One region of the Blautia sp. TF10-30 genome, then DNA from elsewhere that is predicted to be linked to it. Evidence: predicted binding sites of a transcription regulator. Region 1 holds the regulator's gene; each other region holds the start of a gene.

What was found. The regulator Rex, encoded in region 1, represses fermentation and respiration genes when NADH is low (regulators of the CRP and FNR family bind a similar motif). The targets are predictions, from matches to a motif close to ATTGTTAANTANTTAACAAT.
Region 2: the regulator Rex is predicted to act here: its motif matches at 1,213-1,232, upstream of fucO (lactaldehyde reductase).
Region 3: the regulator Rex is predicted to act here: its motif matches at 1,802-1,821, upstream of DXD02_RS04605 (L-lactate dehydrogenase).

What each region holds. Positions count from the first base shown of each region.
Region 1 is NZ_QUKM01000001.1:136,586-139,868, forward strand. It holds gene DXD02_RS00640 (bifunctional ADP-dependent NAD(P)H-hydrate dehydratase/NAD(P)H-hydrate epimerase) at 1-991, opposite strand, end outside; gene DXD02_RS00645 (redox-sensing transcriptional repressor Rex) at 1,081-1,737, opposite strand; gene DXD02_RS00650 (ABC-F family ATP-binding cassette domain-containing protein) at 1,892-3,283, shown strand, end outside.
Region 2 is NZ_QUKM01000006.1:60,728-64,010, reverse strand. It holds gene codB (cytosine permease) at 1-335, shown strand, start outside; gene DXD02_RS07450 (TetR/AcrR family transcriptional regulator C-terminal domain-containing protein) at 472-1,053, shown strand; gene DXD02_RS16370 (DUF6783 domain-containing protein) at 1,059-1,166, shown strand; gene fucO (lactaldehyde reductase) at 1,277-2,425, shown strand; gene tig (trigger factor) at 2,664-3,283, opposite strand, start outside.
Region 3 is NZ_QUKM01000003.1:132,920-136,202, reverse strand. It holds gene DXD02_RS04610 (Mur ligase family protein) at 1-1,390, shown strand, start outside; gene DXD02_RS04605 (L-lactate dehydrogenase) at 1,895-2,842, shown strand; gene DXD02_RS04600 (CoB--CoM heterodisulfide reductase iron-sulfur subunit B family protein) at 3,048-3,283, shown strand, end outside.

The sequences.
Region 1 (3,283 bases):
GCAGTTCTTTTGCCGTCCGGCTTTTGGAAAGTCCCGGTCCCGCAACAACAGCGTCCGCCCAGGCGAGATCCTGCAGCAGGGCTTCTTCCGGAAGCGGCTCATCCTCCTTCCAGAAATCCGCCATTGCTTCCGGCAGGGCACAGAAAAGCGGCGTACGGTTTCTTTCCTCTGTCACAACCTTTACCATGCCGGCACCGGATGCAAGGACTGCCCTGGCACACAAAACAGCGGCTCCGCACATGGCACCGGAACCGGCAAGTACCAGCACCTTTCCGAAGGTTCCCTTATTTCCCATCGGCGTGCGGGTAAGAAACCGGTCCAGATCTTCTTTTTCCACTGAACCGTACCAGGGCGTCTCCTCTTCTCCTGCATCAAAGCCGATTCCGATATCACGGACCAGGACCTCTCCGGCATATCGTTTTCCGGGATCAAAGAGAAGCCCTGGCTTTGCACAGGCAAATGTCACCGTGGCTCTGGCTTTCACCGCCGCATCAAGGACCTCTCCGGTATCCGTGTGGATCCCCGAAGGGATGTCCACGGCAAGAACAGGAACACCGCTTGCGCAGATTGCTTCCACTGCCCTCCGGTACTCCCCTGCCAGCGGACGGGATACGCCAATTCCAAAGATGGCATCTATGATAACAGTATATTCCCGGAAATCCGGATTCTTAACCTCACGGACCCCATAATTTTCCGCAATTTTCTTCTGTGCTCTCATGCCTTCACTGTATTTTTCCGGATTTCCAAGACAGAACAGTTCCGCATCCACCCCTTTCGTCTTTAAAATCCGTGCAATTGCCGCACCGTCCCCTCCATTATTTCCGGGACCGCACACAGCAAGGACTTTTCCTGTATCCCATGTTCCATTTTGAAGCTCCTCCACGCAGGACAGCGCTGCGCGCTCCATCAGTACCAGGGACGGTACCCCCATGGTTTCGATCGTATTGCGGTCTGCCTGCTTCATCTGTGCTGCTGTAAGAATCCGTTTCATCGCTTTTCCTCCTTTTCCTGCCTTATCCGGAAAGTGAACAGAAAAAGTCTCCGGTTTCCCGAAGACTCTCCTGCTTTTGTTTTGGTTTCTTAATTGTTCTTTGGATGCTCCGCCTCATATCTGGTCAGATTGTAGGAGAGACGCATCAGACTTTCGGAAAGATGGACGTTCTCGACGATCACATCTTTCGGAAGTTTTAAGTTTAGATCGGTATGTGCAAAATTCCAGATTGCTTTTACACCGTTGTCCACGAGAATCTCTGCCATCTCTACCGCTTTTGCTTTTGGCAGTGTCAAAGCCGCAATCTCTACATGGTGTTCCTTGATAAATTCCGGAAGCTCGTCCGCCATGCGGATTTCAATTCCGCGCACGGAGATTCCTTTTAATACCGGGTTGACGTCAAAAATACCGACCGTTTTGAATCCGCTTCTTTCAAAGGCCGCATAATTAGCAAGCGCCTGTCCCAGATTTCCGGCTCCGACAAAAATCATATTGTGGACTCTGTCCAGACCTAAAATTTTTCCAATCTCGCTGTACAGATACCGCACGTTATAACCATACCCCTGCTGGCCGAAGCCGCCGAAATTATTTAAATCCTGGCGAATCTGGGAAGCTGTCACTTTCATCCGCTCGCTCAGCTCACCGGAAGAGATCCGTTCTACTCCGTCCTCCAGCAATTCGCCCAGGTAACGATAATATCTAGGAAGTCTTTTGATAACTGCCCGCGAAATTCCTTTTTCTTCCAAGATAAATTCCTCCTTATTTACACCTGCATATATTCATATTATATATGGTTGATAGAAAATTGTCAAAGATTTCTTGAAATTTTGTGTATTACTCTCTATAATAAGGATGGTGTATTATGTCAAAATACAGAAATATGTTATCTGGAGGAACCACATGATTCTTGCATGTCAGAATATCTCGAAAGCATTCGGGACAACGGAAATTATCAAAAATGCATCTTTTCATATAGAAGAACGCGAAAAAACCGCACTGGTCGGCATCAACGGTGCCGGAAAATCGACGCTGTTAAAAATCATCATCGGCGAAATGAGGGCCGATGAGGGAGAGGTCATCCTCTCCAAAGGAAAGACGATGGGCTATCTCGCCCAGCATCAGGATCTGACCGGACACCTTTCCATTTACCAGGAAGTGCTGACCGCGAAACAGAATCTGATCGATATGGAGGAACGCCTCCGTCAGATGGAAAGTGATATGAATACAAAATCCGGTGCAGAGCTGGATGAACTTCTTTCCACCTACACCCGCCTCTCCCATACCTTTGAACTGGAAAACGGATACGCGTACCGCAGTGAAGTCGTCGGTGTTTTAAAAGGTCTTGGCTTTTCCGAGAGCGATTTTGAAAAACAGGTGGACTCCCTCTCCGGCGGTCAGAAGACCCGCGTGGCACTTGGTAAACTGCTGCTCACCAAACCGGACATCATTCTGCTCGACGAGCCGACCAACCACCTCGATATGGACTCGATCTCCTGGCTCGAAACGTATCTTTTAAATTACAGCGGAGCCGTCCTGATCGTCTCCCATGACCGTTACTTTCTCGACCGCGTTGTCACAAAAGTCGTTGAAGTGGACAATAAAAAAGTAACAACTTTTGAGGGAAACTATACCGCCTACAGTCAAAAAAAAGCAATGCTCCGTGAAGCCGCTTACCATGCCTGGGTCAACCAGCAGCAGGAAATCCACCATCAGGAAGAAGTCATTGCAAAGCTGAAATCTTTCAACCGCGAGAAATCCATCAAACGCGCCGAGAGCCGTGAAAAAATGCTGGACAAAATGGATGTGCTGGAAAAGCCGACCGAAGTACGCTCCGATATGCGGATCCGTCTGGAACCGCGCATCACAAGCGGAAACGATGTGCTGACCGTCGAGCACCTCTCCAAAGCCTTCCCGGGACAGACGCTTTTCCAGGATCTGAATTTCGAAATCAAGCGCGGGGAGCGCGTCGCAATCATCGGAAACAACGGAACGGGAAAAACGACGATCTTAAAGATCTTAAACGAAGTCATCCGCCCGGATGCCGGCTCTTTTACACTTGGAAGCCGTGTACAGATCGGTTACTACGATCAGGAGCATCAGGTGCTCCACATGGAAAAGACCATTTTCCAGGAGATTTCCGACGCGTATCCGTATCTGACAAACACCGAAATCCGAAATGTGCTGGCCGCCTTCCTGTTTACAAACGACGATGTCTTCCAACCGATTCATACCTTGAGCGGCGGTGAGCGCGGACGAATTTCTCTTGCCAAGCTGATGCTCTCGAACGCCAAC
Region 2 (3,283 bases), on a different contig from region 1:
TCCATCAGAGGAAAAAACCGATGGTTCTCCTTTCCGGTATCATCGGAACGGTTGCCTCCGTATGGCTGTACTACAACTTCTGCGGCTGGCTCAACATTCTGAACTGTACCCTGCCGCCGGTCGGCATGATTCTGGTGCTCGCCTACTTCATGAACAAAGAGGACTTTGAAGCCGATCAGCCGAAGCTTAAAACCGTAGACTGGTTTGCGGTTGCCGGTGTCATTCTCGGTGCCATTGTTGCGAACCTCTTACACTGGGGCATCGCTTCCATCAACGGTATGGTTGTTGCCGCTGTATGCTACTGTGTCGGACAGGCCGTAAACAAAAGAAAATAAGCAAAATCGTCCTGAATATGTTCCTGTATCTTATCTTCGGAACATGTTCAGGGCTTTTTATTTTTTCGGATTCGCGTTATAATATATGCATAACTCTGCATAGTTACAATTTTCGAAGCGAAAGGAAACTGCCCGGATGATCCATTCCACCGTATCTGCTCCCAAAGGAGAAAGAACAAAATACCGTCTTGCCGAATCCATGAAGGAGTGCATGAAATCAACCCCTGTCGAAGAGATCACCGTGCGCCAGATCTGTGAAATCTGTGGTGTTACCCGCCAGACCTTCTATCGTAATTTTCTCGACAAATACGATCTGATCAACTGGTACTTTGATAAATTACTGACAAAATCCTTCGAACATATGGGCCGCGGAACGACCGTTTTTGACAGTCTGGAAAAGAAATTTACCTATATTCAGAAAGAAAAAGCTTTTTTCGCCGCGGCCTTCCGCTACGACAAACAGAATTCTCTGCGTGAGCACGATTTCGATCTGATTCTCGCGTTCTACGAAAATCTGATTCACGAAAAAAGCGGCAGTCCGGTTTCACCGGAAATGCATTTTCTTCTCGAAATGTACTGTCAGGGTTCCATCACCATGACCGTAAAATGGGTGCTTACCGGCATGGATCTGACACCTTCCGAGTTTGCCGCTCTTCTCGTCCGGGCAATGCCGGAAGACTTAAAAAAACTGTTCCGGAATCTGCAGCTGCTCTCTTAGAGCGCGTGTCAAAGTGGGGCTTGCAGATTGCGGAAATGGTTTTTCAGACACGCTCTGGTTATTTTTCACAAATTTTGTTCTGTTGTTTTTGTCACAATGGCGATTTTTTTTAAAGTGTTACACTTCGCTTCTTCTGTCACTTTCTTTTTCCCTTCCGGATTTGTTAATATAATAACAAGTTCAGTAAAACCATTTATTCATTTTAGAAGGGAGTTTTTCAATCATGGCAAATCGTATTAATTTAAATGCAACCTCTTATCACGGAGCAGGCGCTATTGCCGAGATCGCAAATGAAGCAAAGGCACACGGCTTCAAGAAAGCTTTCGTATGCTCTGACCCGGATCTGATTAAATTCAACGTTACTTCCAAAGTAACCGATATTCTGACCGCAAACGGACTCGACTATGAGCTTTACAGCGATATCAAGCCAAACCCGACCATCGAAAACGTAAAACACGGCGTAGAAGCTTTCAAGGCATCCGGCGCTGACTATCTGATCGCCATCGGCGGCGGTTCTTCTATGGATACCTCCAAAGCCATCGGTATCATCATCGCAAACCCGGAGTTTGAGGATGTCAGAAGCCTTGAAGGCACTGCACCGACCAAAAATCCATGCGTACCGATCATCGCTGTTCCGACCACAGCCGGTACTGCTGCAGAGGTTACCATCAACTACGTTATCACAGACGTTGAAAGAAAACGTAAATTCGTATGCGTTGACCCGCACGATATGCCAATCATCGCAGTTGTTGACCCGGATATGATGTCCTCCATGCCGAAAGGCCTGACCGCTTCCACCGGTATGGACGCTCTGACTCACGCAATCGAAGGCTACACCACAAAAGCTGCATGGGAAATGACTGACATGTTCCATCTGAAAGCCATCGAACTCATCTCCAAATCTCTGCGCGGTGCTGTCGCAAACACCAAAGAGGGACGCGAAGGAATGGCTCTTGGCCAGTACATCGCAGGTATGGGCTTCTCGAACGTAGGTCTTGGAATCGCTCACTCCATGGCACACACCCTTGGTGCTGTTTATGATACCCCACACGGTGTTGCATGTGCCATGATGCTTCCGATCGTTATGGAATACAACCAGGAGTGCACCGGTGAGAAATACCGTGAAATCGCACGTGCCATGGGCGTTGCAGGTGTAGACGAAATGTCTCAGGAAGAGTACAGAAAAGCAGCGATTGATGCTGTTAAGAAGCTGTCCGCAGACGTTGGAATCCCGTCTGTTCTCGAGGCAGTCAAAGAAGAAGATCTGCAGTTCCTTGCAGATTCCGCACACGCAGATGCCTGCGCACCGGGCAATCCGAAGGATGCAAGCGTAGAAGATCTGAAGGATCTGTTCCGCAAAATCATGGCGTAACGAACACAATTCGTTTCCCACATGCGAAGCGGATATTCGCAATCCGCTTCGCTACTTGCTCATAACTGAATAACTGCTCCGCAGTTTATCAGAAGGAGCTTGCACTCCTCCTGATACAAGCAAGTCCCCACCCACTGCTTATTGCTTTTCGCAATGGAAGCAGGGGACTTACTTGATTCGGTTAAATCACCCCGGAAAACAGAAATTTTTATCCTGTTTTCCGGGGTGATTTCTCTTTTTATTCTACTGTATTTCCGTCTGCATCCACAGTCACAGTATTGACCGTTGCATTATCGAGAACCATATTGATCATGCGCTCCATCATGATATTGCGCACTACCGTATCTTCCCCGTAATAGTCATTGGCTGCTTTCAGGAAATCTTCCTGCGACATATTGGCATTGGCTGCCTCGTCGTTTAAGATCTGCTGGTAATCCTGGTCATCTGTAGTCCAGCCTTCTGCCTCTTTTACAGCATCCAGAAGAAGGGCACTTTTTGCCATCGTTCCTGCATACGTTGCTTTCTCCTGATTGTAGGTTGCTCTGTCCGCATACTGCTCCAGATAGTCGTCCAGGGAAATGCCGTAATTCTGAAGATAAGTGGTATACCGTTTATCGTAATCCTCTTCGCCAAGGGTGATATAGGATTTCGGAATTTTGTGAAACGTACAGCCGTCTGCCATCTGCTGCATCGCGTCATTCTGCAGATTATTTTCCGCTGTCGTCTCATTTGCAGCCTCCAGCTCTGCGCGTTTTCCGGCACGGTATTCCTCCACAGTACTGTAATCTGTATTTTTTGCTACCCATGCATCATCGAGCTCCCATCCGTCAATGTTTTCTGCCGGGCGGGTAAACGCAT
Region 3 (3,283 bases), on a different contig from region 1:
AGCTGCATTCAAAGAGGCATACTTAAAAGACGCCGTAAACCGCGGTGCTGTTGCCTATGTAAGTGAAAAAAAATACGAAGCGGGAAAAGAAATTCCGGCGCTCATCGTCAACGATGCCAGAAAAGCACAGTTTGTGCTGGGTGAGGCGTTTTACGATTATCCGGCAAAGTCGCTGCATGTCACGGCGCTGACCGGAACAAAAGGAAAGACAACGACAGCCTACTACCTGCAGTCGATGCTCGATGCCTGCCTGAAAAAACAGGGCGGAAACGGATGTGCACTGTTAAGTTCGATTGAATATTACGACGGAAAGACGAGAGAAGCATCAACGCTCACCACGCCGGAATCCCTGGAGCTGTGCCGTCATATGCGCAATGCCGTAGATGCAGGCCTTTCCCATATGGTGATGGAAGTATCCTCCCAGGCGCTCAAATACGAGAGAGTCGGAAACACGCATTTTGATACCGCCATTTTCCTGAACATCTCCAAGGACCACATCAGCCCGACGGAGCACAAGGATTTTGATGATTATTTCCAGTCGAAATTAAAGATCTTCGACCGCTGCACCTGCGCCTGCGTGAACCTGGACAGCGACCATATCGGGGAAATCCTGAAAGCTGCGGCAAAATGTGAGCGCGTCGTTACGTTTGGATCGAAAGAAAATGCTGTAATCCGCGTGAGTGATATCAAGCCGGGCAGAGGAAAATTCTATTTCCATGTGGCAGGACCGGATTTCTCGGAAGATTTTACCCTGCCGGTGCACGGAGCCTTCAATGTGGAGAATGCCGTAGCTGCCATTGCGGCTGCCTGGTCGATGGGAATCCCGGTTTCGCTGATCAAGGAAAGCCTCCTTGACGTCACCGTTCCGGGAAGGATGGAGACGTATGAGAGCAGCGCGGGCGAGGTCACGGCGATCGTGGATTTCGCGCACAATGGCCTGAGTTTTGAAAAAATGTTTGATACCGTAGCACTCGAATACCCGGGAAGCCGCGTAAGCGTTGTGTTCGGAACCCCGGGCGGAAAAGCATTCAACCGCAGAAAAGATATGGGTGAGATTTCCGGAAAACGGGCGGACCGGATTTTCCTCGTACCGGATGATCCGGGAAACGAAGATCCGCAGGCGATCTGTGAGGAGATCGGCGGGTACATAGCAAAGGAAGGTGCATCCTTCCAGATCCGCATGGACCGCGGAGAAGCAATCCGGGAGGCGATTCTTGGCGCCGTACCGGGAGAGGTTGTTCTGATCCTTGGAAAAGGCGCGGACGTGACGATGCACGTCGGAAACGGAAATGTGCCGTACCGGTCAGATGCCGTCTATGCAAAAGAGGCGCTTGCCGAATATGGAAATGCATTTGCCGAAGCGGCAACGGCTCGTGAAACAGAAGAATAGAAGCAAAAACAGAAAAAAACAGAGCAAAAAAGACACGGAACAGAAAAATCCGTGTCTTTTTTGCGTCTGGCGGCAGCAGAAATGAAAATCAGACAGGAAATTTGGCGGATACATCCTACAAAATGTAGAAAAGAAGGACAGAAACTAGCCCGTATGACGAAAAGTTGTTAAAAATATAACGAACGAAAGTTAGACGTGTGAAACTAAACACAGAAAGCAAAAACCCGGGAACCATGCGGAAAAAGACGAATTCTGCGGGATGAAGGACAAAGCTGTAAGTTTTTGGAAAGAATTCTTGTGAAAAAGAACAAAAAATGGTATAATTGTATTGAAATATATCCAGAACACCCCTTCTGGAAGCGTACGGGCTCAGTGAGAAAAAAGATTTCACGAAAATGCTCGAAAAAAACACTTGTTAAATTCTTGTCATAGTGCTATGATAAGGAAAGTGAAAAATTTATCAATCACAAAAACCAACTAGGGGTATTTTAGAAAGGAGTATTTATGAGCAGCAAGATTACCATCATTGGAGCTGGAAGCGTTGGATCTACGATCGCCTATACACTGTCGAACGAAGACATCGCGTCTGAGATTGTTCTCATCGATATTAACAAGAAAAAAGTAGAGGGAGAGGTTATGGATATCGCGCAGGGTACCTGCTTCCGCGATCCGGTCTCCATCATCGCAGGTGAGTATGAGGATGCCAAGGACTCTGATATCGTAATTATTACTTCCGGTATTGCAAGAAAGCCTGGCCAGACCCGTATTGAGCTGACCCAGACCAACGTAAACATCTTAAAATCCATCACACCGGAAATCGTAAAAGCGGCTCCGAATGCCATCTACATCATTGTAAGCAACCCGGTTGATATCATGACCTACGTGTTTACAAAGATCTCCGGACTTCCGGAAAACCAGATCCTTGGTTCTGGTACCATGCTGGATTCCGCGAGACTTCGCTGCGGACTGTCTGAACACCTCAACATTGCCCAGAAAAACATCCACGCTTACGTATTCGGTGAGCACGGCGATACTTCCTTCATTCCGTGGAGCGGCGCTTACGTTTCCGGTGTCAGTCTGGACGAGTACTACGAGACCGTAGAAAAAATGGGCAGGAACGTAACCAAGATCGACAAAGATGCTATGCTGGAGTACGTAAGAACTTCCGGCGGACAGGTTATTGCAAACAAAGGAGCTACTTTCTATGCAGTATCTGTTGCAGTATGCAAACTGGTAGCAACCATTCTTTCTTCTTCCGATTCTGTAGCAACCGTATCTTCCATGATGCACGGTGAGTACGGCATCGAGGATGTATGCTTAAGCACACTGACCCTCGTTGGACCGAAAGGCGTACAGGGCAAGATTCCGATGCGTATGACAAAAGAGGAAGTAGAAAAACTCAAAGCAAGTGCCGACGCATTAAAAGCAGTTATCGCACAGATCGAGCACTAAGAGCGGGCAATAAGCTCAAAACATAAAATTTATGGCAGTGGCAGAAAGTGCGAAAGAGCGGTATCTCCCACTGCCTTAACGTGCGCCTGAAGAAATTTTCCGCCGGGTGTACATAAAAAGAGTACCGGAAACTTTTCCGGTGCCGGACAGAAGATACCGCAGGCAAAATGGAAACCAATAGGAGTAACAAGAAAGGAGCAATTCCATGACCTACAGTTATTTTCCGGGCTGTACGCTGAAGAACAAAGCAAAAGATCTGGATCACTATGCCAGAGAATGCGCAAAAGTTCTGGGATTTGAACTGGAAGAAATTGAAAACTGGCAGTGCTGCGGAGCTGTGTATCCACAGGCATCCGATGAAATCGCTACCAAACTTTCTTCGGTTCGCGCCTTAGCAGACGCCAAAGAAAAAGGACAGGATCTGATCACAGTCTGTTCCGC